DNA from 4 places in the Paenibacillus sp. MDMC362 genome. Region 2 is predicted to be linked to each of the others. Evidence: predicted binding sites of a transcription regulator. Region 2 holds the regulator's gene; each other region holds the start of a gene.
What was found. The regulator LexA, encoded in region 2, represses DNA repair genes until DNA is damaged. The targets are predictions, from matches to a motif close to CGAACATATGTTCG.

Region 1 (5,348 bases), on a different contig from region 2:
ACAGCATGCAGCTGCATGCTGTTATTGCACTTCCTGGAAGAGGTGATGCTCTCGTGACGGTCAACTGGATTATATTCGGATTAGGCGTTATCGTCAGCCTCTTGGGCTATTATTTGATTCCAAGTGACTGGGGATATGGCATATTAGGTTTTGGACTGGCGCATATTTTGCTCGGTATACTGAGCATGTTCCGCCGTCCGGTGCATGATGAGAAAGCTAGCAGTTGACGGAGCAGGCTTCGTTTTCGCCGGATGTTGGCGATAAGCGGAGTCTTTTTCGTTCACATTTATCCCGCTGGTTTCGTATAGGATTAGACTTGGCTCATGGTTTTACCTATAATAGAAGCATTATCGCCAAATGAAAGGAAGGATTCACCATGGCTTCAGAAAGCTCATTTGATATCGTATCCAAAATGGATATGCAGGAACTTAGCAATGCGGTTAATCAGGCGGAGCGGGAGATCGAGAACCGTTTTGACTTCAAGGGCAGCAAGAGCAGCTTGAAGCTGGACAAGGACGCACTGGTCATTGCATCCGATGACGAGTACAAACTCAACGCCGTTATTGATATTTTGCAAACCAAGATGGTGAAACGGGGCTTGTCGCTGAAAAATGTGGAGTACGGCAAGATCGAGCCGGCTTCCATGGGTACCGTTCGTCAGCGCCTGACCTTAAAGCAAGGAATCGATCAGGAAAATTCGAAAAAAATCAACATATTGATCCGTGATTCCAAGCTGAAGGTCAAGAGTCAGATTCAAGGTGACCAAATTCGGGTAACCGGAAAAAGCAAGGACGATCTTCAGCAGATCATGCAGCTGCTTCGCAAAGCGGATCTTTCTCTGGACCTGCAATTCACGAATTTTAAATAAACGCCGCCACAGGCTCATATAGGATTGGATGGACAGGTTTGTTTCTTTTGACAGGGCGTGAGCGGAAATATTATACTAAAAAACGATATATAAGGATTAACGTATACATAGATTACTGGGGGATGAATATGACAGACAGCGCTTCACGCTTCGAACCCTTTAGGCTCTTGGGAAGAGCGACCCTATTGAAGTACAGATGGATAACAGTCGCGGGGTCTGCGAAAATTTCAAGACAACCCGTTGCAAGGGAGGTTGCCCCATGAATTTACCCAATCGTATCACGTTGGCCCGCATTTGCTTGATCCCTGTCATGATGATTTTTCTGCTGGTCGATTTTGATTTTTATCCGGCTCCTATTGTGTGGAACGATTTTGTCCTTCCCTACAACCAATTGATTGCAGCATTGATATTCATACTTGCAGCAAGCACGGATGGGATTGACGGGTATTTGGCCCGAAAAAACAATATGGTGACGAACCTGGGTAAACTTCTGGATCCGCTCGCGGACAAACTGCTGGTGGCAGCCATCCTCATATCGCTTGTGGAGATGGGCAAATGCGAATCCTGGATTGCTGTAGTCATCATCAGCAGAGAATTCGCGGTTACTGGCTTGAGACAAATTGCACTCCTGGAAGGTTCCGTCGTTGCTGCAGGTCAATCGGGGAAAATCAAGACGGTCATTCAGATTGTGGCGATTGTCGCGCTTCTGATCAATAATTTCCCGTTTGTATTCTTGGGAATTCCGTTTGATGTCATTGCAATCTGGGCTGCAGCGATGATTACGATCTATTCGGGAATCGAATATTTTGTCCAGAACAGGCACCTTCTCAAAGGTACCGGGGCATAACGGCAATAGGAGCTATCCTATTGCTTTTTTCTTCCGCAGGGTAAGAACATAGTGAAAGCGAGTATTTGTGAAGAGATAGCAGACACAGGAGGATGGACGAATCATGAAAGCAGAAATCATTGCAGTTGGAACCGAACTTCTTCTTGGACAGATTGTGAATACCAATGCACAGTATTTGTCCAGACAGCTTGCTTCAATGGGAATCGATGTATACTATCAAACCGTTGTCGGGGATAACATGGAGAGGCTCAAGGAAGCCTTGCGGCTGTCCAGCAGCAGAGCCGATATCGTTCTTCTGTCCGGCGGTCTGGGCCCCACACAGGATGACCTGACAAAGGATGCGCTCGCATCTTTTCTAAATCGTTCATTGCATATTGATCGGATGGCTATGGATCGAATTGAACGCTTCTTCCATGATCGGGGATCCGTAATGACCGAGAACAATCGGCGCCAGGCCCTGGCCATCGAGGGAGGGACTCCGCTTCCGAACGAAACAGGCCTCGCCGTCGGGAATGCGGTATCCAATGAAGGTACTCATTACATTGTGTTGCCGGGGCCGCCGAAAGAGCTGATGCCGATGTTTGAGCAGGAGGCTAAGCCTTGGCTTCTGCAGCATGTGCTTACGGGAGAGCTTCCCATCTATTCGAAGATGCTCAAATTCGCAGGCATCGGGGAGTCCGCGCTTGATAAGCGCCTGGAGGACCTGATTACGGCCCAGACCGATCCGACGATTGCGTTGTATGCCAAGGAGGGGGAGGTCACCGTCCGAATCTCCACGAAGGCAGCCAGCGAGGCTGAGGCTATGGTGCGGCTGAATGAGCTGGAAGCCCGGATCCAGGAGAGAGGCCCGGAATATATGTATGCTAACGAGGATGTGCCCATTGAGAAGGTCATCGTGGATATGATGGCAGATCATAACTGGACGCTGAGCGCTGCGGAGAGCTGCACGGGAGGCCTTGTAGCGGAGACGCTGACCTCTATCCCCGGGAGCGCGTCCATGTTCCTTGGCGGGATCATCTGTTATACCAACCAGATCAAGGAGAAGCTTGTGCATATCCCGCATGCGCTGCTTGAGGGGGATGATGCGCCGGGAGCGGTCAGTGCGGAGGTTGCCGAAGCGCTTGCTGATCATGTCCGGATGGTAACGGACAGCGACTTTGGTTTATCGGTAACGGGCGTGGCAGGTCCAGGGTATGCTGAACGCAAGCCTATAGGTCTTGTTTACATCGGATTGTCTCAAAGGGGAAAAGAAACGGAAGTGCACGAGCTGCACCTTCAGGGTAACCGCGAAACGATCCGGCTCCGAGCTACGAAGGCGCTTCTCTACCGGCTTTGGCAGCGTCTTGTTGCCTCTAAACAGGTTTAGGGTTGCAGAATAGGGATATCCGCTATTCGAAAAAAGTAAATAATTTACACCTTGCTTGGCAGCTCTTCTTGAATTGCCGAACAGTTCCAAGTATAATGGGAAATACGGAAGAACCGTGGCATATCGTATGATGTTGCCACGGTTCTTGTTGTTTATACATAAGGCATGGAGCATATACGGGAAGGGGTGCTGAATAAAAAAAACGAATGTATGTTCGAAAAAAAGCTTGGCAAACGTGTCAAAACAAGGTATGATATGACTATCAACAGTGAAGGGTTGTGGAACAATTGTCAGATCGTCGTGCTGCGCTGGAAATGGCGCTTCGTCAGATAGAGAAACAGTTCGGAAAAGGTTCCATCATGAAACTGGGTGAATCCACCCACATGCAAGTAGAGATTGTGCCGAGCGGATCGTTGGCATTGGATATAGCTTTAGGAACCGGCGGCTTGCCTAGAGGCCGGATTATTGAAGTATATGGACCGGAATCCTCCGGTAAAACAACAGTAGCCCTCCATGCGATTGCGGAAGTTCAAAAGGCTGGTGGACAGGCTGCATTTATCGATGCCGAGCATGCTCTGGATCCATCGTATGCAAGCAAACTGGGCGTTAATATTGATGAATTGCTGCTCTCCCAACCGGACACGGGTGAGCAGGCGCTGGAAATAGCGGAAGCTTTGGTACGCAGTGGTGCAGTTGATATCATCGTTATTGACTCGGTTGCTGCACTGGTACCAAAAGCTGAAATTGAAGGCGACATGGGTGACTCCCACGTGGGTCTGCAAGCTCGTTTGATGTCCCAGGCTCTTCGTAAATTGTCGGGTGCTATTAATAAATCGAAAACAATTGCCATCTTTATCAACCAGCTTCGTGAGAAGGTTGGTGTTATGTTTGGTAACCCTGAGACGACTCCAGGTGGACGTGCTCTGAAGTTCTACTCGACGGTTCGTTTGGACGTGCGTCGAATTGAGAGCATCAAGATGGGGAACGATGTGGTGGGTAACCGCACACGGATTAAGGTTGTTAAGAACAAGGTAGCCCCTCCTTTCAAACAGGCAGAGCTTGATATTATGTACGGTGAAGGCATCTCTAGAGAGGGAAGCCTGATCGATATCGGAACGGAACTCGATATCGTGGATAAGAGCGGCGCATGGTATTCTTATTCAGGTGACCGTCTTGGCCAAGGACGGGAGAATGCGAAGCAATTCTTGAAAGAGAATCCGGAGATCGCTAGTGTTATCGAGAACAAAATTCGTGAAGCGAGCAATCTGACCACGGCTGTTCCTGAGCCTTCCGAGAAGGATAAGGAACAAGAGGAAATAGAAGAGCAAGAGTTGTTTAAAGTAGAGTAGCACATTGCTGGTTATCGATTACAGTGTTGAGGACCGTCCGGTGTTTGTAACGCCAGACGGTCTTCTTTGCATTTATTCAGACTTCCAGATGCAGTCTTGGTTATTTTACTCAGAAATGGTGCGGTAGTGAGAGGAGCGACATATGGAAGAAGAGAATAAGGAAATGACGGAGCAGGCAGAAGCATCAGGTATAGGGCATTTTCCGGACCATGAGGATTTGGTTGTAACGTCAGTTGAAATGCTGAAAAAGCCCAAGCACCGATACCAAATCGCGTTCGGTCCGTACCTCATGACCGTTCATGAAGATGTGATGCTGAAATACCGGATGTTCAAGGGGAATGTTTTTCACAAGGAAGAGCTTGAAGAAATTATCGTGGCCGATGAACGACAGAGGGCTTACGTAGAGGCACTGAATCATCTGGCCAGGAAACCCAGAACAGCCAAGGAGATCACCCAACGTCTGCAGCAAAAAGGTTTCGAGTCTAGCAGTATAGAGACGACGTTGGAGCGATTGGAGAAGGACAAACTGATTGATGACGCGTTATACGCCAAGATGTGGACAGAGCAGCGAATGACAAGCCATAAGAAGGGGCGGCTGTGGGTCAAACAGGAGCTGAGACAGAAGGGAATCGGCACGGAGCTGATCTCCGAGGCTTTGGGCGAAATCAGTGCAGATGCCGAATTGGAGAGCGCGCTTGCCGTGGGACGGAAAAAATGGCAGCAAACCCATGGAGAGATGCTGGATCGCAAACGTAAAACGGGAGCATATTTAATGCGTAGGGGCTTTGGCGGGGATCAGGTGCGTCAGGTGCTCAAGCGTCTGGTTGACGAGGATCAGGAAAAGGGCGAGTGGGACGACGAGCTGGAAAATTTCGAATAAAAGGCGATTTGGCCACTTTTTCGCGAAAGAAATGGTTT
Region 2 (5,348 bases):
ACACTGGAAGAGATGGGCTTCGAAATCGAAGCTTCTCACCATGAGGTTGCTCCCGGCCAGCACGAAATCGACTTCAAATATGCAGATGCGATTAAAGCAGCTGACCAGATTCAAACGTTTAAATTGGTAGTGAAGACGATCGCTCGTCAGCATGGACTGATTGCAACATTTATGCCGAAACCACTATTCGGTGTGAACGGCTCCGGTATGCACTGTAACCAATCGCTTTTCAAAGGCGGAGTGAACGCGTTTGTCGACGAGAGCGATGAGCTTGGCTTGAGCGTAACGGCTCGGCACTATATGGCGGGTATTCTTAAGCATGCACGCGCGTTTGCCGCGATCACGAACCCAACGGTTAACTCGTACAAGCGTCTCGTGCCTGGTTACGAAGCACCTTGCTACGTTGCATGGTCTGCAAGTAACCGCAGTCCGATGATTCGTATCCCTGCATCCCGTGGCCTCAGCACGCGCATCGAAGTGCGTAACCCGGATCCGGCGGCTAACCCGTATCTGGCCCTGGCTGTCATGCTGAAAGCAGGCTTGGACGGCGTGAAGCGCGAGCTGTCGCTTCCTGCTCCAATTGACCGTAACATCTACGTGATGACGGAAGAAGAGCGCATTGAGGAAGGCATCCCTAGCTTGCCGGCAAACCTGAAAGAAGCGCTCAACGAGTTGATTCGCAGCGAAGTCATCTCCGATGCACTCGGGGATCATGCGCTGGCTCACTTCTATGAGCTGAAAGAAATCGAATGGGATATGTATCGCACGCAAGTTCATCAATGGGAACGCGATCAGTACATTACCATGTATTAATAGAGGAATCCCTTGCGCCGTAAGGCGTGAGGGATTTTTGTTTTTGGGGGCAGCTGTAGAGGAATGATAGCTATTCTTGTTTCACCCCCGAAATAGTCCCCGTTTAAGAGTGGATAGCTGCTTCAAACAAGGCTTGTGGGATTTAGTAGAAATCATATAAAGTAGTGGGGAAAGATGAATGTAGCGGATGAAACAAAGGGGATCAGTAAATGGCGATTCTAAACGACCATGAAGAAAAAGGGACCCGGGCAGAGTTCACCTTTATATCCCGTATTCCTGGTGAGGATGAAGGATGCCAGATCAATTTTAAGTTTTATCAGGATAACCGAATCATTTATAGGAGCAGGATGTTCAGTTAAAGGCCGACAAGGAATCCGTCCGGAGATTTGGTTCCCAATTTAGAAAGGACTGGGATGAGGCTCCGCTAGTTTAATAATAGTAATCCTTTTGACTTATGGTTACGGGGAATCGTTCATAGAATGCAACTACTATAGAATCGCCCTCTATATAAGGGAGATTCTTTTTTTGTTTTTTTCGGAAGAGGGGAACCTTTGCTCACCTCCATGACTCTAATTAGATGAGGTGAATCGGTTGGAGCTGGAATACTTGAAGCAGATGACGGTGATGGACACACAGACACTGGATAAAATCATGAATCTGTACGGAAATGATATCTGGAATTACGCTTATTTTCTGACCAAACAGCAAGCACTGGCAGACGATATTGCTCAAGAGGTGTTTATAAAAGCTTATTTTGGCATACATACATTTCGCGGCCAGGCGTCGTTAAAAACGTGGCTGCTCACGATCACACGACATACCGCGTTCCGGTACAAACAGGCTTTTTTCATTCGGAAAGTGACCCTTAAGGACAGACTGCACATCGATGCCTCAAGTCGGTCCGCGGAAATGGAATATTTGGACGGGCAGTACACGAATGAAATATGGGCAATGATCATGGCATTACCCAGGAAGTTTAGGGAGGTGCTAATCTTGGACCTTTACTATGAGATGTCAATCAATCAGATTGCGGAGTTCCTTAACCTAGCGGCGGGTACCGTAAAATCCAGACTGTATCGGGCAAGGAAAAAAATGCAGAACCTGTTAAAGGAGAATGGCGATGAATGAGGATAAACCAGACTGGTATTCCCGGGTTTCAAAGGGACCTTTTCCAAATGAAAAATTTACGGCTGAAATGAAAAAAAACGTTCAGATGTCCGTGATGCGTGGCGATGGCAAGGCTAAGCGCCGAAAGTATCTACAAGTTGGCTCTATATGCGGGCTGCTGCTTCTGGTTATGTTACTTGCCATTCAGCTGCCTTTTGGCGGTGAGGAACAACAGAGAGCTGGTGATATATTACCACGTAAGGAGGAGACAATTCGAGCACAAGGCTTTACAGATCAGGGGAGGCTCAGTGTGGTTGCTGTGGAAAAGGAAACAATCAGGACACTAGGGGCTCCTAGCTGCTTCGGCATCGAAACGGACCAATCGTTTACCGGAGACTACATCGTACGGTATAGCTATAAAGAAGTTACGGATGAAGTAACCACGCTGGATGATCTTACTTTCATTCAGCCAAATTCAGCAGCTGTCCATATGGTTCGATTGCCGTTTCAGGATGCGGATGTATTTATACTTGCACCGCAATATCAGGACTGTCATGCCATTCAAATCTACGCATTCGCCGTGGAACATGATACGGGCAAGGCTGTGCAGCTCAGATTTCAAGATGAATTGACGGTGTCCTATACTTCCTATTACAGACCAGGTACTGCGCCCAAGGTGAAAGACGATAAGCTTGTTCTGCAGTCCACGGAAGGGCCGGGTGGGGAAGGTACGCTGAATTATAAACCTATACGGATGTATCGACTGGATCTTAAACAAGGCATTATGGAGCAGACAAACTAACTATGATCAGGTTTCGAGATCAATATAGAAAAAGCAAGAGGTTACCATCCAATTCAGGGAGGTAACCTCTTATTCATAGATCTATGAGATTAGTGGACATCCCGGAAAAGTCCGATTACTTTACCGAGAATCGTAACATGGTTCAGGCGCAGTGGCTCGTAGGTAGGATTCTCCGGTTGCAATCGTACATGATCCTTCTCCTTATAGAAGGTCTTTACAGTTGCTTCGTCTTCCTCTGTCATCGCTACTACAATGTCGCCATTGTCTGCAGTTTGCTGCTGGCGCACAATGACATAGTCACCGCTGTGAATGCCAGCTTCGATCATACTGTCACCGACGACCGACAACATGAAAACCTTATCGTCTCCTACATAATGCTGCGGGAGCGGGAAATAATCCTCAATGTTCTCCATGGCTGTAATAGGAACACCTGCAGTAACTTTACCAACAACAGGCACTCTGGCAATGGTGTGGGTAAACAGATTCGCGCTATCGGACTCTTCTTGGCCAAGCAGCTCGATTGCTCTTGGTTTCGTAGGGTCACGGCGAATTAGGCCTTTCTTCTCCAATCGGTCAAGATGTCCATGGACCGTTGAACTGGAAGCTAGTCCGACAGCCTCTCCGATTTCCCGGACAGAAGGCGGGTAACCCTTGCTACGAACTTCGTTGCGGATAAACTCTAAGATCGCCAGCTGGCGGCTGGATATTTTCGACATGCCGTATCAACCCCATTTAGTAACGTTTGGGAAAATTATAACATAGAACTTCCGTTCGTACAAACATAAGTTCTAAATAAAAATAGAACAAATGTTCTTTTGGGTATTGAATCAAACAAGTGTTCGTGTTAATATAAATCCATAAGAGAACACTTGTTTGGGAGATGATGATTCCATGTTGAAATACAGTACATACCGCAGCATTTATGAGAACGTTCCAGTGCAAACGATGAAGTCCCCTGAGACTTGGATCCATCAATTAAAGTCCAGAATGGCATCCATTCCTTTTATAAAGCTTTTATTCATCCTGTTGATCGTAGCTTCTTTTTGGACTGGGGCATACTCTGTTTTTGCCGGGGGGATGGACAAGCCGGCAGGGGAGAAACAGGTTATTGTTCAATATGGTGATAGTTTGTGGCGGATTGCTTCCCTTCATAAACCGGCAGATATGGATACACGAGTTTACCTGGATAGCATCCGAAGAATGAACGGATTGAAAGGTCCGGATATACAGGCCGGAGAGGTATTGTCTTTACCAGTCTGGTAATGGCATGAAACTACGAGAGGCTCTTTCCTTATATATGTCCCAACTTCTCGCTTCATATTTGTAGTCTTGCCTGATGATGTGATTTCACGCAGTGTGGCGTGTTTATAATAGACGAGTATTGAATTCTTAACAATGAGGACCCCATTTATAGGCATCATATGTTCATAATTGTTCTTAATAAGAGTTTGCAAGGGCGCTGTTGCCTTGACAAGCTCTTTTGGTCATGTTTAAGTTATACATGATATCGGAATTGGAGGAGAAGTCATGGACATCGATACTTTGGTTGAACGCATCAATGTACTAGCAAGAAAACAGAAGAGTGAGGGATTGACCGCGGAAGAGCTTAAAGAACGGGCTGAGCTTCGGGAAATCTACCTTAACAATATTCGCAGTAACTTCAGACAACAGCTGGAATCGATCGAATGGGTTGATGATAATGAACAAAAAGGCGGCCCGCGCTTAAAGCATTAGTCGATGAACGGGCACCTGGATCTACTAAGTGGATTCGGGACGATATAGAAGGATAGAATTATAATACTTGGGGTGCCGATTATTCGTGGGAATCGAATACGGTTACCCCAAGTTTATATAAATTGGTAATATTTTGAAATTGAGTCCAGGGGGAACCATATGTCACGATCATGGGAAAGAAAAGTCAATAAAAATATGTCGCAGCTCAACAAGCAGCGTAAAAAGCAGGGGCTAACCTCGTACCAAGGCTCTGCCGTTAATGATAAGCATGACGTGTTTAAAGGACGTAAGTATGTACTTCCGTTAGTGCTTGTTGCATTGGCTGGTTTGTATGCGCTTCTTGGAACGGCGACGTCACAGGCAGCCGGCGGAAGCAATGACGTGCTGAATTGGGTTGGTGTCAGCTTGTATATTCTGTTGGCGCTTATGATTTTCTTACGCAAGCCTTACTTGAAGATTGAGCGTGCTTCCGTATCCACGATGAAGTTCAATCGGGAACGTCGTTTGGCTGTATCGGATATCGAGAAAATCAAATTGTCTTCGGGCTCCGTCGTGGTTCAAGGCAAGGGGAAAGCAGGCAACTGGGTATTCTCGCGCATGATGAATCTTTATGATACGAAAGCGATGGGCGAAAGATTGGAAGAGTTCGCAAAGACTCATCAAATTCCAGTGGAGCATAATTAACAAATAAATAGATCACAGTGTATATGAGGAGTGGGAGAGACATGCCGATAGCTGCGGTTTTGTTTGATTTGGACGATACGTTGTTGTGGGATGAACGTAGTGTGGAAGAAGCGTTTGAAGTGACTTGCCAGGCCGGAGCGAACGAGACCGGCGTTGATGCCCAAGCACTGTTGGCCGCCGTACGGGAAGAAGCGAGAGCATTATATGA
Region 3 (5,348 bases), on a different contig from region 2:
AGTTGAACGGGGGAGATTTATGTCAAGTGATGTGAAGATTCTTGCACAAGTGAAAGCGGAGCAGCAGAAGCCGGAGAATCCCAAGGCAGGCTCAACCACCTTGAAGCTTCTCCGTCGTCTGGTGTTCTTAACTTTCGGTGCTGTACTAATGGCAGTAGGGCTGGAGATCTTTCTGGTGCCCAACAAAATTATTGACGGAGGCATTACCGGGATATCCATTATGGTTTCCCATATCACGGATTTTCCGCTGGGTATATTCCTGACCTTATTCAACCTTCCATTTTTGTTCATGGGATATAAACAGATCGGGAAAACTTTTGCATTATCCACGCTGTTCGCTGTAGTGGTCATGTCCATTGGAACTTATTTTCTGCATCCCGTTGATCCGATTACCATCGATCCGCTGCTAGCGGCCGTGTTTGGCGGCGTACTGCTCGGGATCGGGGTAGGTCTTGTAATCCGGTCCGGCGGCTCCTTGGACGGCACGGAAATCGTGGCCATTCTGATCAACAAGAAGACACCGTTCTCTGTCGGTGAAATCGTGATGTTCATTAACGTATTTATTCTGGGCAGCGCTGGATTTATTTTCGGTTGGGATCATGCCATGTACTCGCTGATTGCATACTACCTGGCATTTAAGCTGATTGACATAACAATCGAAGGCATCGATCAATCCAAATCGGTATGGATTATCAGTGATAAGCATAAGGAGATCGGTGATGCGTTAACCCAACGTTTGGGACGCGGCGTAACCTATCTGGATGGAGAGGGTGCATATTCCGGGGACAGCAAGAAGGTTATCTTTGTTGTCATCACCCGTTTGGAAGAAGCGAAGCTCAAATCCATCGTGGAAGATTGGGATTCCCAGGCTTTTGTCGCCATCGGTAACATCCATGATGTGAAGGGCGGCCGCTTCAAGAAGAAGGCCATACATTAATCAAAGTGCTATGTTCCACCTGCGTTGAGAGTTAACACGGGTGGAGCATTTTTTTGTTTAAGGGGTGTCTGAGCGCAAGTGAAGCATCTTCTTCTCCCGCCCATAATGGCGAATGATTCTTGTCATTGCCTGCACAGCCGCGGATTGACCGACAGCCTGGTTCACGGTTCCGGTGAAATAGAGTCCTGATTCGGGGTGATGGAAGGCAAATGCGCCGGATTGACCCCAGTGACCGATGAGTCCCCGTCCCAGGCTGAATGGAGATAGCGGCTGTCTTGAAATGCCGGTGCCATAAAAAAAGGGGCCCGGTGCCCAGAGAAAATTCCATTGTCTCTGGAGTTCATCCAGATCCCCTATTGGAAACAGTTCCCCGTTAAAAAAGGAGCGCAGGAACATCATCGTTTCCCTTGCCGTTGAGACGATGCCGCCTTCCGCTCCGATTGACGCCATGTACAGAGGAAGGTCCAAACGCTTTTTCTTGTAATAGAAAGGAACGGGGCTTGTATCCTCGGGATCATGAAAAAAGTACGTCTGTGTCAGATTCAGCCTGTCGAAAATGTACTCCTTGAATACGTTCTGAATGGGTTCGCCCTTGATATTCTCGATCATTCGGCCAAGCAGCCGGTAATTGGTGTCGGAATACTGGGCTTTATTTCTCTGGTCAGGTTTGAATTTAGGCTTTTGCCGTCTGGCCGCATTCAATGTTTTGTCCAGACTCCAAGCCTGATCATGCCCGGCGATGAGGTCGGAGAAGACCTTTCCAGAAAAATAGTCCGGGATGCCTGAATTATTGGACATTAACTGTTTGACGGTGATTTTTTCAGAGTAATCCTTGTTCTCCATCCTATGCAGTCCCGTCAAGATCTCTTCGGGGAGGTACTTGCCGATAGGATCATAGAGTCCAATCCGCTGCTCCGCTCGTAATTTCAAGATTACGGCTGTCACGTACAATTTGGTCACGCTGGCAATGAAATAGCGGTCTTCCGTCTTCATTGCCCCGCCGCTGCTGACAAGGGATAGTGATTGCTCCTGGTCCTCGACGCACAGAACCGTGCTAAACACATTCTTTTTATTCGCGATCCGCTCCAACCATTCATCCAGAAGAGACTGCTCCAGGGCTCTTCCCATTCTCCGTATACCTCCTATAAGTTCAACCATGTGTGCATCGTGCACACTGCTCCCGTGCGTACGATGCGTGGTTCGGGGCATGCTTGGATGGCTGGTCGTGAAGCGTGCAGGAGGTTGGTTTGTAAATCCAGTAAAAACCACTTATAATAGGAACATATGTTTGTTAAAATATAAAATACAACAATACAGGATTAGAGGGGAGGAAGAGGAATGGCTCGTACGCAATATGAACGCATAACCACCAAACAGACTTTAAACAGAGTGAAGGAAGAGAGGATGCCCTTCGATTGGTCCATCAATCCGTACCGCGGATGCGGGCATGGCTGCAGTTTTTGTTATGCTCGCGCTTTCCAGTCCTTTATCGGCATGGGAGCGGAGGATGAGTTTCAGCATCATATCTTTATGAAGTCGAATGCAGCGGAAGCGCTGGAGAAGCAGTTATCGAGTGCGGCGAGGAAGTTTGATCATGATATTGAAGCGATGCGGAGATCGATTGGACAGGTTACGATCGGTACGGCAACCGACCCGTATCAGCCGATCGAGAGCAAGGAGGGCATTACGAGGGAGTGCCTGAAGCTGCTAGCTAAATACCGCATCTCCACGAGCATTACAACGCGCTCTCCGCTCGTGCTCAGGGATTTGGACATATTGACACAGATGGAGAATGTATCCGTCAACATGAGTCTCAACACGCTGAATGGGGACATCATTCGGAAGCTGGAGCCGGCATCGCCTCATCCGGAGGGCAGGCTCGATACGATCCACCGATTATCGGCTGCAGGCATAAGAACGGGTTTGTTTGTGGCGCCTGTGCTGCCCTTTTTAACGGATAAGGAATCGGAACTGAGGGAGCTCTTGTTGCAGGCGAAGGTAAGAGGCGTTTCCTTTGCCATGATCTCGCTGCTCAGACTCTCGCGCGATGTGAAGAAATGGTATATCGAAACACTGAAACACCAGTTTCCTGAAGTGGTTCAGCCTTACCGTGAGTTATATGCGCAGGGCGCATATGCCGAAGAGCATTACGTACGTTCCTTCAAGTCGATGGCAGCCAGGCTGCAGAACGAATGTGAACTGAATGGGCTGACCACGGAGGCATCTGCTGCTGGCGTGAGCCAGTCAGGGACGATCGGAAGCGGGACTTCTCAAGTGGAAGGGGCGCAGGTGGAAGGCGCTCGCGATCAACTTCGTTCAGTCCAAAATTTGGTTGCTCCTGCACAGCCAAGGAAGCTGCCGCAACCGGCTGCACCGGTCTCCGGGGACGAGCTTATGCCGGATGTTGAGCAGCTATCCTTTCCTTTTTGACACTGCCTTTCCTTGTGGCTTCAGATGTCGGATGACGTTCTCTATCGGTTGAGGAGGCAGGGTCTGCAGCAGGTCCCCCTTCTCTCTTAGCCGTTCCTCGATGTTCAGCAGATGAAACTCCGTGGGAGAAACGTCCTGACGGACCTCGTCCCAAGTGAGCGGTGTAGAGACGGTTCCCAGCCGCCGGGCCCGCGGGGTGTATGGAGCGGCAAGTGTTCTTCCGCTGTAATGCTGAAGATAATCGAAGTAGATTCTATCGCCGCGATTCTTCTTCAGCCGTTCAATGGTGAACAGCTTGGGGAATTTCTCGGTTACATATTGTCCCACGAATTGGCCGACCGTTCGAAGTTCATCGAACGTAATGCCTTCCTGAATGGGAACGATGATCTGGACCCCGGTAGCACCTGATGTTTTCGGGACGGAGGACAGGCCCAACGAGGACAGTACGTCCCCTACAATGGCCGTCGCCTCCATGATGCGGGGTTCCTCCGGCAGCGTTGGATCCAGATCAATCATCCATTCGCAGGGCAGATTGCTGCCTGCGAGATGCAGTGAAGGGTGAAACTCAAGCGCAGCCAGGTTCCCCAGCCAGAGCAGCTCCGGCAGTCCGTTGAGCAGCACGTAGTTAATATTTTCGTGCAGATAGGTCTGAACAAAAGGAGGCAGCGGCTCCGGCGCATTTTTCTGATAAAAGGATTCGCCTTCGACTCCGTGCGGATACCGAATGGTCGTGAGCAGCCTGCCCCGGCAGTACCGGAGCAGGAAGGGGGAGATGGCTGCAAGCTTTTGCAGATACATCGCTTTGGTAATGCCGACTTCCGGCCAAAGCGGTTTGTCTGGATTCGTAATTTGAATCTCCTGTCCCTCAATCGTCAGGGTGCCTTTGACGGTACGAGCCATATGATTTACACCCCCTCTATCGATACGAGCTTGGGATGGCGCATCATGCCATCCTGACTCCACTCGAGAAATGTGACCTGAACTGAAAGCGGCTGACTAAGCCAGGCCAGCTGTTCCTTCTTCAGGTCGGTATGGAGCGTACTCCATATCGCGTCAGCACGATGCATTTCGGCATATTGCAGAAGTCTTTTCTTTGTCTGCTCATTAAGCCCCAGGGAGGCACGGCCGATGTAATTGCCATCGTCATCGGCAATGACAAGGCTGGCCACACGGCCTTCCCTGATGATCATGGCGACGGCGGTGGCTGCCATGTTCACGGCAATCTTTTTCTTGTACCAATCCCGGTGTTTCTTGCCTTCACGATAAGGAGAGGAAAGGCGCTTCATTACAATTCCCTCCCAACCCCGTGCTTCGGCCCAATTCCATAAATGCTCGCCTTCAAGAAACAGATCCGCGGTCAGCAAGCCCGGCGTGTCGGAAACGATCTCCTTCAGGCGGTGGTGACGTTCAAGATAGGGCAGCTTACGCAAGTCTTGGTCGCCGTCCACCAGAACATCGAAGAGAACATAAGTAAACAGAGGAGCGTTCGTGCTGATCGCACGCGAACGCTCCCGCTGAAGAACCTTCTGAAACACGGGACGACCCAGCTCCGGATGAAAATAGACAACCTCACCATCCAAAAGAAGTCGCCGTTCATGCATGCCGGATAATGCCTGAACGACTTCGGGATACAGCGACGTTTTATCGAGCAGCTTGCGGGAATATAGCGATACGCGGTTTTGGTCAAGTCCGGCGAGAATGCGCACGCCGTCCCATTTCAGCTGATAACCCCAATCCTCGCCCGTCGTGATCTGGTCCGTCGAGATCGGTGCCATCGGCTCTTTGGGCAGCAGATTTTGCATTTGTCCCATACGGATCAGGAAGTGGAGTCGGATTTCTTGGATTTGGTTGTTCGGCGCTTCGGCTTCGGTGCGTCAAGGTCGCCTTCTCCGCCGCTGACTTTGGCAGCAGGTTCTTTGGCTGCCGTCTTCCGGGTCGTTTTACGCGGCTTTGGTTTGGTGCCCGGATCCGTTCCGATCGG
Region 4 (5,348 bases), on a different contig from region 2:
GAATTTCAGCAGATTTCCCGGAAAGGGGAGCAGCCACGCCGGGTCCTGACCATCGTAAACGATCGTTTCGATACCGATGGGACGGCGGATCAGAAGGATCCTGAACTCATCTCCCGGATCGTGGCTACTCCGGAAAGCCGGAGCCTGCATATCGGGCACATTCTGGCTGTGGTATCCCAGCATGGCTTTCGAGGCGTGGAGCTGGATTACGAAAAGGTACGCAAGGCAGATTGGGCGAAGTTGTGCGCTCTGTACAAGGAGCTGTATGAACGTTTGCAAGCGGAGGGTTTCACTCTTCGAATCGTCCTGGAGCCGGGGATCTCCCAGTCATCCTTAGAGTTGTTGCCGGAAGGTCCGGATTATGTCCTGATGGCCTATAACTTGTACGGAGGGCATAGCGGACCGGGGCCGAAGGCGGATCATGCCTTAATCAGAAAGCTGGCGGACAAACTGCGCGGGATTCCGGGAGACCATGCCATCGCACTGTCGGTTGGAGGGTTTGACTGGGCGAAGAACGGCAAGGTTGTCTCTTTAACGGAGAAGCGTGCGGTGGAGCTGGCGCATTCCATCTCGAAAGTGCCGGAGCGGGATTCGACAAGCGGTGCCCTGTATTATGAATATACAGACGACCAAGGCATCGGCCATACGGTATGGTATGCAGATGGTATGACCATTACCGGCTGGATGGATACGACGAGAGAAGCGGGTGTTTCGAAGATTGCGATCTGGCGGCTTGGGGATATGGAAGAGGACACGTTGAAACAGCTGAAGGTTTATCACCAGCAATCCCAACAAAAGTGAAACTTATATGAAAAAAGGACATCCCATGGCTCTAAGAAGCTGCTTGGGATGTCCTTTTGCGTAAAGCATGACTCAAGTTGTAATCAGGCAGTCTTTTTGCGCGGAGATACGATCCGAAGGAGGGCTGGATTAATGGATGAGTTTCGAGGCTCTCGCTTTACGGACAAGACCGCCGCTGGCCCGGTTAATCGGTTTCTTGAGCGCAATCCCGATCATCAGGGCAATTGCGGCAAACACCAGCATGAACAGGACATCCCGGATGACAATACCCCATAGGATGCCGCCAACGGCTTCCCGCATCATGCTAATGGCGTAGGTGAACGGCAGATATGGATGCAATGCCTGGAAGAAGGGCGGCGTCATCTGGATCGGGAACGTTCCTCCCGCGCCTGCGAGCTGCAGCACGAGAAGTATGATGGCCATCGCTTTTCCGACATTGCCGAATACGGACACCAACGTATATACAATCAGCATGAAGATGGAGCTGATCAGCAGCGCAAACAGGATGAACCAGCCCGGATTTACCACATAGGTCTGCAGTAAATAGATATCACCCAGGGTGACGAATAGCGCTTGGAACAGGGCAATGGTGAGAAAGGTTAAATAGCGTCCGAAGTAAACCTCGATGCTGCGGAAGCTTCTCTCTTCATCATGAACCTCAACGGAGAGCAGGGAAACGAGCAGCAAGGCACCTACCCACAAGGATAAAGTCGTGAAGAAGGGAGACATGGCAGACCCGTAGTTCGGGATCGGATACAGGCGATTTTCTTCCAGCGTAACAGGTTCGGCAAAAAACTGGCTTTCGAGCTCGAAATTATTTTGAAGCAAATCGATAACCTCTTGGATATCTCCTTCAGCTTCCATCTCACGGAGCCGATTCGCCAGCTGCGTGATCCGAAGCTCGGCCTCCGGCAGACGGCTTTGGGCAAGCTGTACTTCTTCTCCGCCTGCTTTGAGACCTTTCCGGGCGTCTTTGAGCAAATGCTGAATGTCAGGGACGCTGGCAAGCGCCTGGGTCAGCTCCTGCTGAACACGCTTGGCCGTGCCTGCGCCCTTGGTGAAGGCTTTGCTTATCGCTGGGCCGATCTCCGTATCGTAGCGGCTTAACAGCGTGTTGGTCAGTCCCGTCATGTCATCGTTCAGCTTCTTCAGCTTATCGATGGAATCCGCCGGCGCTTCTTCTCCCCGTTCCACAGCTTTGGCTATCGTTTGGAGGACGGATTGAGCTGAGGTCCATCGTGCGGCAATATCCTCGAGCTTGGCCGCCCCGGAAGCTGCTGCCGGGGAGATGGTGCCCAGCCGCTTAAACAATTGACCCAGCCGGGCTGCTGCTTTCGCTGCAGTCTCTGCGCGTTCCTGCGCAGCGTTCAGGCGGCTGGCAAGCTCCTTCGGGTCAATGTCGGCTTGCCCTAGAGCGTCCAGCACTTGCGAGAGCGCTCCGGTGGTTGCAGCAAGCACCTCCAAGTCCTGACGCAGAGCAGGCTCCAGCGATTTCGAGGCACCGGCTGCCTGATTCGCGAACTCCGCCAGCGCACCGGCCATGGCTTTGCCGTCCGTGGCAATCCCTTCAAGGCGAGGCAGGGCGGCGTCGGCTTGCTGAATCAATCGGTTGGCCAGCTTAATATCCTTTGCGGCTGTGCCTACCGCTTCATTGAGCTCCGGAAAGCTTTTTTCGAGCCGAAACAGAAGACTTCGTACTTTATTGATGGCCGGGAGCTGGTTCTCGATCTCAATTCCGAGCGTGTTGAAAATCTCGAAGATGGTGCCGTTGGCGGTTTTGATGAAATTTTTGCTGATTTCCTCCACAACGCCGGATGCACCCTGGGCCGTCACTTTGGGAGAAATGGCGTTGATTTTTTCGTTCGTATAATAGAGAATTTGAGCTTTGACAGGCTCATTGGTCAGCACGGTGCCGATCCGGGCAGAGAAGTTCTCCGGAATAATGATAGCGGCATAATCATCGCCGCGCCGTACACCCTGAACGGCGTTCTCGCTATCATGCGTAAAACGCCATCCCAGCTTCTCATTGTGATGGAGGGACTCCACGATTTCTTTACCCAGGTTAATGGGCTGATCGCGGAGGGTGGTGCCTTTATCCAGGTTGGCAACGGCGATGGAGACGCCGGAGGTCTGGCCGTAGGGATCCCAAGAGGCCTCAATGTTAAACCAGGCATACAGGGAAGGAAGAATAGCGAGCCCGACGATGATGACGCCTGCAGCCCAATTACGGATGATTCTATGGATATCGGCAGAATATATGTGGAAAATATTCTTCATGGAGCGCTCCTGTCTTGTACGTAGTTGGTGCTAGTATGCCGCCAAATCCGTGCCAAGATACGAAACGAGGCGATCCTTTATCTCTTCCTTGAAGGAGTGCCATTCGCAGAGCAGACAGCCATCATATCCGCGGCATAAATACTGGACCCGCAGCCCTTCCTCAGCTGTACCGCTCTGGCTATGAATCCGGATGCCGCGCCTTCTCATCTGTTGTCGTAGGAACCAGGCATGATCCGAATATCCTTTTTTAATGAGCTGCAGATTTAAGATATAGAGCTCACCCATTTTCAGTTTAAGGGTCTTGAGAATCTGAATATCCCGCTCGAGAACGGATTGAATGAAGTGATGCAGCAGATAATCTCGGATCAGGGCTTCGTCTTCTAGCGAAGGTGGAGGAGGAGTGGAAGGTTTCATCATAAGAGACACATCCTCAAACATAAATAAATACAGGAACATATGTTCCATTATACACATGGTATGCCAACAATATACGGCGCGCAACCATTAATTTCTGGTAATCGTTATTTGCCTCCAGTGGATTCATGGGGGCATATCGTTTACACTCCTGATAACTGCATTCATCAGGAGGCGATTTATTAATATGATTCTACATAAAGGCGAAATACTGTTCAGGCAAGGAGATAGCGGCGATCATCTATATCACATCCGCAGCGGAATGTTCAAGGTAACCCGACTCCACCCGAATGGCAATATGGTGCTTTTTAATATTTTATATCCCGGTGAAACGGTGCCGCACCATTCCCTGATCAGCCCGAAGGAGACACACGGAACGGCGATCGCTCTGATCCAGAGCGAAGTGGAGATCATATCGGCGGAAGCGTGGTACCGCCAGCTTGCGGAGGATCCGCAGAAACCGCTCGAGGTTGCCAGATTGCTGCAGGAAAAGGTGCGGTTCATGCAGATGAGATTGGATCACTTGACGGTCGGAGGACCTGCGGAGCGGCTTGAGCTGCTGATCCAGTGGCTGGATGAGTATTCACAGGGAATACACCTGACCGAGTATCTGACACAGGAAGAGATCGGACAGCTGATCGGCGTCAGGAGAGAAACGGTAAACCGGCTGCTGCGGGAACAGGGCAAGCATATCTAGTTCCGAATTTTGAGGACGGTATGAACGCCAGGGTACATAGGTTTATAAAATACGCATGACCATACCTAATAGCCGACAGCAAGCCTGTTCAATCTAAAAAAAGGTGCCTGTCTTTACGTAAGACAGGCACCTTTTGATTGTATAATATGGTTATTTTAATCTTCCAATGTACCAGCCGGGCCAAAAAATTCATAATGAATCCGGTCCGAAGGCACCTCCATCGATTTCAAATGACTGTTCACGGCCCGCATGAACGGAACAGGGCCGCAGAAGTAGAAGTCTGCCTTGGCATCAACGGTTTTGCGCAGGAAATCAAGATTTATATAACCTGCTTGGTGACACTGATCCTCCGATTCCGGTTGTTCATAAATGACATAAGAGATTAGCTGCGGATGCTTGGAGGCAAGCGCATCGATGTGAGACTTCATCGCATGCTGGCTGCCGCACTTGGCCGCATGGATAAAGGTTACGTTCCGGTCAGGCTGTTCCACCAGCACGGTTTCGAGCATGGCCACCATCGGGGTTAAACCGACGCCGCCGCTGATCAAGACAAGCGGAAGATCGCTGTCCGTATCCAGCGTAAAGGAACCGGCCGGAGCCGTAACCTCAAGAACGGCCCCAACCTCGGCATGACGATGCAGCCAAGTGGAGACGACGCCTGCAGGCTTTCCTTCCAGCTCATCCTCACGCTTGACCGTTATTCTGTAGTAAGGCTGACCCGGCGCGGACGAGAGACTGTAATGACGATTATGATAATAGGCTTCACCTTCAGGTTTTACCCGGACCGTGATGTATTGACCGGGCTTATAAGCGGATATCTCGCCGCCGTCCTGCGGGACCAGATAAAAGGAAGTGATCACGGAGCTTTCTTCCACCTTCCGGTCAATGACGAAATTGCGGTATCCGCTCCATCCGCCGGTCTCGTTCGCGGCTTGTTGGTACATATCCGCTTCAATGCCAATGAAGACATTGGCAATAGCCCCGTAAGCTTCGGCCCAGGCCTCGATAATTTCGGGCGAAGCAGCGTCTCCCAGCACTTCCTTCATGGCGGCGAGCAGCGTTTCGCCAACGATCGGATAGTGCTCGGGCAATATGTTTAATGCCCGATGCTTGTGCCCGATCTGCTTAACAACCGGAACGATCGCTTCAAGACGGTCGA

Region 1: the regulator LexA is predicted to act here: its motif matches at 3,285-3,298, upstream of recA (recombinase RecA).
Region 3: the regulator LexA is predicted to act here: its motif matches at 2,215-2,228, upstream of DP091_RS26165 (SPL family radical SAM protein).
Region 4: the regulator LexA is predicted to act here: its motif matches at 3,528-3,541, upstream of DP091_RS03340 (YhjD family protein).

Annotation. Positions count from the first base shown of each region.
Region 1 is NZ_QLYT01000024.1:103,688-109,035, forward strand. It holds gene DP091_RS31120 (DUF4175 domain-containing protein) at 54-227, shown strand; gene DP091_RS12930 (YajQ family cyclic di-GMP-binding protein) at 377-868, shown strand; gene pgsA (CDP-diacylglycerol--glycerol-3-phosphate 3-phosphatidyltransferase) at 1,128-1,715, shown strand; gene DP091_RS12940 (competence/damage-inducible protein A) at 1,819-3,081, shown strand; gene recA (recombinase RecA) at 3,369-4,430, shown strand; gene DP091_RS12950 (regulatory protein RecX) at 4,573-5,310, shown strand.
Region 2 is NZ_QLYT01000006.1:123,937-129,284, reverse strand. It holds gene glnA (type I glutamate--ammonia ligase) at 1-813, shown strand, start outside; gene DP091_RS01735 (RNA polymerase sigma factor) at 1,405-1,941, shown strand; gene DP091_RS01730 (hypothetical protein) at 1,934-2,722, shown strand; gene lexA (transcriptional repressor LexA) at 2,812-3,438, opposite strand; gene DP091_RS01720 (LysM peptidoglycan-binding domain-containing protein) at 3,614-3,985, shown strand; gene DP091_RS01715 (DUF896 domain-containing protein) at 4,250-4,456, shown strand; gene DP091_RS01710 (hypothetical protein) at 4,616-5,140, shown strand; gene DP091_RS01705 (HAD family hydrolase) at 5,182-5,348, shown strand, end outside.
Region 3 is NZ_QLYT01000061.1:34,675-40,022, forward strand. It holds gene DP091_RS26155 (YitT family protein) at 20-937, shown strand; gene DP091_RS26160 (serine hydrolase domain-containing protein) at 995-2,065, opposite strand; gene DP091_RS26165 (SPL family radical SAM protein) at 2,276-3,367, shown strand; gene ligD (non-homologous end-joining DNA ligase) at 3,350-4,267, opposite strand; gene DP091_RS26175 (ATP-dependent DNA ligase) at 4,273-5,169, opposite strand; gene ku (non-homologous end joining protein Ku) at 5,184-5,348, opposite strand, start outside.
Region 4 is NZ_QLYT01000008.1:223,340-228,687, reverse strand. It holds gene DP091_RS03350 (glycosyl hydrolase family 18 protein) at 1-801, shown strand, start outside; gene DP091_RS03345 (YhgE/Pip domain-containing protein) at 931-3,078, opposite strand; gene DP091_RS03340 (YhjD family protein) at 3,109-3,495, opposite strand; gene DP091_RS03335 (Crp/Fnr family transcriptional regulator) at 3,680-4,189, shown strand; gene hmpA (NO-inducible flavohemoprotein) at 4,345-5,348, opposite strand, start outside.